One region of the Mesorhizobium sp. M0292 genome, then DNA from elsewhere that is predicted to be linked to it. Evidence: riboswitches for the same ligand, from Rfam matches in the RefSeq annotation. Region 1 holds a riboswitch; the other holds the start of a gene.
The links. A riboswitch is a leader RNA that binds a small molecule or an ion and turns the genes downstream of it on or off. The one in region 1 is predicted to bind thiamine pyrophosphate.
Positions count from the first base shown of each region.

Region 2: another riboswitch for thiamine pyrophosphate. It lies ahead of NKI96_RS25715 (YkoF family thiamine/hydroxymethylpyrimidine-binding protein); the one in region 1 lies ahead of thiB (thiamine ABC transporter substrate binding subunit).

Region 1 covers NZ_JAMYSB010000010.1:120,682-124,076, reverse strand. Annotated here, with positions in the region: gene NKI96_RS17485 (ABC-F family ATP-binding cassette domain-containing protein) at 1-697, opposite strand, end outside; gene NKI96_RS17480 (thiamine diphosphokinase) at 699-1,358, opposite strand; TPP riboswitch at 1,521-1,635, shown strand; gene thiB (thiamine ABC transporter substrate binding subunit) at 1,679-2,686, shown strand; gene thiP (thiamine/thiamine pyrophosphate ABC transporter permease) at 2,907-3,395, shown strand, end outside.
Region 2 covers NZ_JAMYSB010000022.1:3,481-6,875, reverse strand. Annotated here, with positions in the region: gene NKI96_RS25725 (ABC transporter ATP-binding protein) at 1-355, opposite strand, end outside; gene NKI96_RS25720 (ABC transporter permease) at 352-1,194, opposite strand; gene NKI96_RS25715 (YkoF family thiamine/hydroxymethylpyrimidine-binding protein) at 1,450-2,058, opposite strand; TPP riboswitch at 2,049-2,161, opposite strand; gene NKI96_RS25710 (hypothetical protein) at 2,520-2,762, shown strand; gene NKI96_RS25705 (DUF2934 domain-containing protein) at 2,928-3,167, opposite strand; gene NKI96_RS25700 (hypothetical protein) at 3,260-3,395, opposite strand, start outside.

The DNA of each region.
Region 1 (3,395 bases):
GCCAATGCTCCTCGCGCACGATCTGGCGGCCCAGCTTGTGCTGTTCGCGCTCTTCCTCTTCCAGCACAAGGTCGCGCCATTCCTCGAAATGGCCAAAGCCCTTGTCGAGGCGGCGGGTCTGGCCACGGTCGAGCCAGACAGTGGCGCGCGAGACGCGTTCGAGGAAGCGTCGGTCGTGCGAGATGACGATCAGCGCCGAAGACGTCCGGACGAGCTCCTCTTCCAGCCATTCGATGACCGACAAATCGAGATGGTTGGTCGGCTCGTCAAGCAGCAGAATATCGGGTTCGGGCGCCATGACGCGGGCAAGTGCTGCGCGGCGCGCCTCGCCACCGGAGAGATCGTTGGGGTTCTCCGTGCCGGCGAGGCCGAGATGCTCCATCAGATATGTGGCGCGGTAGGGATCGTCGGCAGGCCCAAGCCCGGCCTCGACATAGGCACGCACATTGGCAAAGCCGTCCATGTCGGGCATTTGCGGGAGATAGCGCACCGTTGCCGAAGGCTGGCGGAAGACCTCGCCGTCTTGCGGCTCGATCAGACCGGCGGCAATCTTCAGGAGCGTCGACTTGCCGGAGCCGTTGCGGCCGACGAGCGCGATCTTGTCACCGGCGGACGCCGTCAGTTCGGCGCCATCGAGCAGCGGCGTGCCGCCAAAGGTCAGTCTTATGCCGTCGAGGTTGAGAAGGGGCGGGGCCATGTCAGCTTTCAGGCAAGGGGTAGGGGTGGGCGAGCAGCAGCGCGCGGCCATGGCCGAGCTCAATTTCGAGGCCGCCCCCGGTCTTGTTGGACTTGACCTCGTTCGAGATGGTCAGCGACGAGCCGAACACGACCTCGACATGGTCGAGCGGCCACTTCGCGCCGGACACGGTGAGGCCCGAAAGATCGGAAAAGCCGAGCACCGAAAACAGCGTTCCGTCGGCATAGTCGAAGCCGGCCTTGCCGGGCAGCAAAGGGGCGCCTTCCTGCGCTCCGCTGGTCAACAGCACTTTTGTGCCTGTCTCTGCCAGTTGAAGGCTGAGCGCCAGATGCAGGAAGGCGTGGTCGGCGCGCTTGCCGCCGAAAGCGCCGGCCAGCACCAGGCTGGTGGCGCCGCGTTCCAATGCCGCCGCGATCGCCAGTTCGCCATCGGTCTTGTCCTTTTCGGGAGGAAACACCTCCCGCGGCACGGCGGCGAGATCGGCAGGCAGGTCCGCCGGCACGGAATCGAAATCGCCGACCCACAGCTCCGGCATCAGGCCGATCAGGCGGGCATGACCGATGCCGGCGTCGGCGGCGATGACGCGCGTGCCCGCGACCTGGCGGTCGAGCCGCGGCGTGCGGACGAGATCGCCGCCAAGCAGGATGGTGAATGTGCTCATATCCGCTGGCCCTTACCAGCCCCGCCGACGAAACGGAAGGCCGAGCGGCACCGTCACTCTTTGTTGGAGCATGATCTTTTTCCGGAAACGGATTCCACTTTCCGGGATCATGCTCGGGCAAACTTCCGCTTGCGTGGCACCTTGGCCGAGCCTATGTGTCGAAACGCTCTAACGGGGTGCCGGACGCGATCTTCGCGGGCCGGCTGAGAGGCAGTCTCGCCAACCCGCTGAACCTGATCCGGTTTGTACCGGCGGAGGGATTAGACGCTTCGGACAGCCCGACGCCTCAATTCCTTTCAACACGAATGAAGGAGGCGCCGATGCGCATGTTTTTGTCCCGTCTTGTCCCAGCGCTGGGGCTTGCTGTTTCGCTACTGGCAAGCCCTGCGTCAGCGCAGGAAAAACTCACGATCTATACCTATGAGAGTTTCACTGCCGACTGGGGTCCGGGACCCCAGGTGAAGAAGGAATTCGAAGCCGAGTGCGGCTGCAGCGTCGACTTCGTCTCGGCGGCCGACGGCGTCGCGCTGCTCAACCGCGTCAAGCTCGAAGGTGCCTCGACCAAGGCAGATATCGTGCTTGGCCTCGACACCAACCTCACCGCGGAAGCCAAGGCTTCCGGCCTGTTTGTCCGACATGGCGCGGTGGCTGAAAACAACGTGCCGGGCGGCTGGAGCGACGACACTTTCGTGCCCTATGATTATGGTTATTTCGCCGTCGTCTACGACACCGAAAAGCTGAAGAGCCCGCCGAAGAGCCTGAAGGAACTGGTCGAGGGCGATGCCGCCGACAAGATCGTCATCCAGGATCCGAGGACGTCGACGCCGGGCCTCGGCCTGCTGCTGTGGGTCAAGTCGGTCTATGGCGACAAGGCGCCGGAAGCCTGGGCGAAACTCAGGGGCAAAGTGCTGACGGTGACGCCGGGCTGGAGCGAGGCCTACGGCCTGTTCACCAAGGGCGAGGCGCCGATGGTGCTTTCCTATACGACGTCGCCGGCCTACCACATGGTGGCCGAGAACACCGGGCGCTACCAGGCCGCCTCGTTCGAGGAGGGCGAGTATCTGCAGGTCGAGGTCGCGGGCATCACCACCACGGGCGCGAAGAACCCGCTGGCGGCGAAGTTCCTGGCCTTCATGACCGGGCCGAAATTCCAGGATGTCATTCCGGAGACCAACTGGATGTTCCCGGCCGGGAAAACCGACAAGCCGCTCAATCCGGCTTTTGATAGGCTGGTCAAGCCGGCGAAGACCTTGCTGTTCAGCCCGGAAGAGGTCGCGGCAAATCGCAAGGCCTGGGTGGATGAATGGCTGGCGGTGATGAGCAAGTAGATTTGGCTGTATAGTCAAAAGATGAGTGCTCTACGGCGCCCCCCTCTGTCCTGCCGGACATCTCCCCCACGAGGGGGGAGATTGGCCTTTACGTTGACTTTCGCCAATCTCCGAAGCTGCAGGAATGAGCGGAGCGCTAAAACCGCCAATCTCCCCCCTCGTGGGGGAGATGTCCGGCAGGACAGAGGGGGGCGCGAAGGAACGCGACGCCCGGTAAAGAGTGCAACGCTCTGACCCCCGCATCACGGCCGGCATTGTCGCGCTTGCGGCAATCGCGCTGCTGATCGGTGGCGCCTTCGCCGGCCTTATCCGCGAAGGCGCGCACGACCTTTCCGGCGCCGCGTCCGCCTTTGACCTCTATCTCCTGCGCGTTGTCCGCTTCACGCTCTGGCAGGCTGCGCTCTCGACTCTGCTTTCCGCCGTACCGGCGCTCTTCGTCGCCCGGTCGCTGTCGCGGCATCCGCGCTTCTTCGGACGCGGCTTCATCCTGCAGCTGTTCACTGTGCCCCTTGCCTTGCCGGCAATTGTCGGAGCGCTGGGCATACTGGCGCTCTATGGCCGCGCCGGTTATTTCGCCGCGATCGGTGGCCAGAGCTGGCCCGACATCTATGGGCTGTCGGGCATCCTCGTCGCCCACGTCTTCTTCAACCTGCCGCTGGCCACCCGGCTGTTCCTCGAAGCGCTGGGAACGGTGCCGGCCGATCAATGG
Region 2 (3,395 bases), on a different contig from region 1:
CGGCAAGGCCGAACTCGGCAAACAGCGGCGCGACGCGTTCGCGCGCCGCCTTGCGGCCAAGACCCTGCACTTCCAGCCCCAGCGTCACATTGTCGATGACGCGCCGCCACGGCATCAGCGCGTCGCGCTGCGGCATGAAGGCGAAGGGGCTGCCCTGCAATGGCGCGCCGTCGAAGCGCATGTCGCCCTCGCCTTTCAGCGCGCCGGTCAGCAACTGGAACAGCGTCGACTTGCCGGCGCCGGAAGGGCCGAGGATGGAGACGAACTCGCCGGCCGCGACATGAAGCGAAATGCCGGCGAGCACCTCAAGCGCGCCGAAGTTCTTCCTGATGTCCCGGAGTTCGAGCCGCGTCATTGACGGTTCTCTTCTGCAGCTTCAACCTTGCCGTCGCGGCTTTCGCTCCCTGCATTCTCCCAAGGCATGGCGAAGCGCTGGACGAGCACCGCAATGGCGAACAAGACAAGCGTGAGCGCGGCGCTGACGGCGACCGCGGCGAGCACCAGATCGGGCCGAAAGTTGTTCTTGGCATTGAGCATGTAGATGCCCAGCCCCTTCGCCGCCCCCGCATATTCGGCGAAGATCGCGCCGACGACGGCGTAGGTGATGGAGATGCGCAGCCCGGCGAAGAAATAGGGCAGCGCCGAAGGCAGGCGCGCCAGCCAGAAGATGCGCCAGCGCCCTGCCCCCATGGTGGCGAGCATCTGCGAAATCGCCTTGCTGGTCGCGGCAAAACCCTCGACCAGCGCCACCATCATCGGGAAGAAGGTAACGAGCGCCACAAGCAGGATTTTTGGCATCAGCCCGAAGCCGAACCACAGTACGATGAGCGGCGCGATCGCGACCAGCGGCAAGGTCTGGCTGACGATCAGCAGCGGAAACAGCGCGCGGCGCAGCGGGGCCAAGAAATCGACCAGCGCCGAAAGCACGAAGGCAGCGACCAACGAGCAGGCGAAGCCTGCTGATGTGGCGCGGATGGTGGGCAGCGTGTTGTCGGCAAGGGCAGCGCGATGCTCCCAGGCCTGCTGCAGCACGCGCGACGGCGCCGGCAGCATGGTGGGCGCAGCGCCACCATAGCGGGCGTAGAGCTCCCACGCCGCGAGGAGCAGGGCGGAGGCGCAGGCGGCGGGGATGGTCTTGGCGATGGCTGCGGCTAATCTCCCCCCTCGAGGGGGAGATGTCGCCGAAGGCGACAGAGGGGGTCGTCTCGCATAGAGCGCCCACGCCTTGCCGATGCGAAAAGGACGTCGGCGCTCCACGCGCTGGGACCCCCTCTGGCCTGCCGGCCATCTCCTGCTCGAGGGGGGAGATTCGTGGGCATCGCGGTCTTCGCCAATCGCCAATGGCTCCCCTCCTCTCTGTGCTGAGGGGTCAGAGGCATCTCCTCCACGCAATGGGTCAGATAAACCAGCCACGGCAATATCCTCAAGGAACGACGCTTGAGCCGCGGCTCAGACGGCGCTCGGGCTGTTCGCCGAGATCGTGATGTCGAGGGTGACGTGGCCGGCGCCGGGGCCGAAGCGGCAGAAGGCCTCGTTGAGCGTGGCAAACACCGCACCGGCATCGCCACGCAATTTGGTGCAGAAGTTCTTTGAGCGCTCAAAGACGCCGGACTGTTTCAGGAAATCGATGCAGCCGTAGATCTCGTCCATATGGTCGCCCGTGCCCATAACGTAGAGCGAGAACTGCGCCGCCACCGGCTGGCCGGTCGACGGCGTGGCCTGGACAGCGCGGATCGCGGCGATCTTGCGCTCGTCCAGCGGAATGGCGGGGCCGCCGGTCTCGTCGGAGCGGCAGATCGGATCGTCGGGCTCGCCCGGACAGCCGCGCGAGACCGCCGCCGAAAGCACGCAGTGCTTGCCGCTTTTGGCCGCCGCGACGAACAGGTCGCGCATGGCGGGAAACAGCACCTCGGGCGGCCCGACCATAAGGGTCGAGATGTCATCGGTTTCGATCCGCAGCCGGTCGCGCCAGGGATCGAGCGCGCCGAGCGCGCCGAGGATGACGCCGACGAAATCGTCGGTCATGGGATAAAGGGAAATCTGTGCGCCTGAAAACATCGCCCGCCTCGCTCCGCTGGTATTATCCAGATCAGCTTTAGGGTCCGAAGGCTTGCCGCCCTCATCTCAGCCCCGACGATACGGAGCACCCCTGTGGATGGGCGGGTTAAAGCACCGTTCGCGGCATTGGGGAAGCCGTTTGTTGAGGCACTGCGGGAAAGTGTTTTGGGCCAGACGTGCCGGGCGCCCGGGCGTTAACAGACGACTCGTCAGTTCGTTGCGTTATCGTCCCAACCGTACGAAATTGGCTTGACGCTCATTCGTACATAAAGTACGATATCTCTTTTCGCAGAGAGGAATGTCCTTGAACACAGCGAACCATGTTGCCTTCGCCGATCTCTCTCAGCCTTTGCTGTCACCCCCGTCGTTGCCGCCGCCTTTGTTGCCGCCGCCTTTATTGCCGCCCCCCTTTGTTGCCCTTGTCATTCGATCAGTGTGAACGCCTCGCCGGGGCCTGGCGAATGGCCAGCCAGGACATCGCCGACGACATCCGCTTCATCCGCCAATATCTGAAAGTCGTTGCCGAGAAGGACGAGAGGCTGTCGACCGGCACCCTTGTTCACAGCCGCGCCTATGTCGAGGCCTGCGCCGGCTGGCTGCCACAGACCGTGACGCGCTATCTGCGCCACCTGCGCCAGATCACCGAATGCGAACTGGCCATGACAGCTGCCGGGATTCGCTTTGCGCTGTCGAGTTATGCCTGAGAGGCATGAGGGGCGGCTGTCGCCAAACACAAGGAATTGCGCTGCCCGTCGCAGGCGCAATTCGTCAGGTTGAGAGGCTCGGGCGCGCCTGAACGGCGGGCGCCAAGGATGGCCCGGCCAGCGAATTCCGGCCTTGCTTTATTTCGACTGGCCTTATTTCTGGCCTTATTTCGATTTGGCTTTGCCGGACTTTGCGGCGGCAGGCTTCGCTGCCTTTGGCTTGGCGGCTGCCTTGGCGGGCTTGGCGTCAGCTTTCTTCACCGCCTTTTTGGGCTTGGCGACCGCGCCATCGACTTCAGCCGTGGCCTGCTCCCAGTGTTCCTGATGCGCGCCTTCAGGCCGGCCGGCCTTTTCCCAGATCTCGTGCGCGCGCTGGCGAATGCGGTCCTGTTTGTCGTCCGTCACTTAAGCCTCCGTGGTTGGGTCCGGTCGGTTGGTCCAGATTCCACGAAAACATTAGCCGAAAATTCGGCCGGCGTCTTGAGTGACGAGACATCTCAGCGCGGGTCGGAAATCACCGCAACGCCGAGCAGCGCCGCTTTCTTGACGATCAGCCCCGCGAGGTCGGCATCCGAACGATCGGTGCCGGTGCGCTCCCGCAGGAGCGCGATCGCTTCCTTCATCGATAACAGC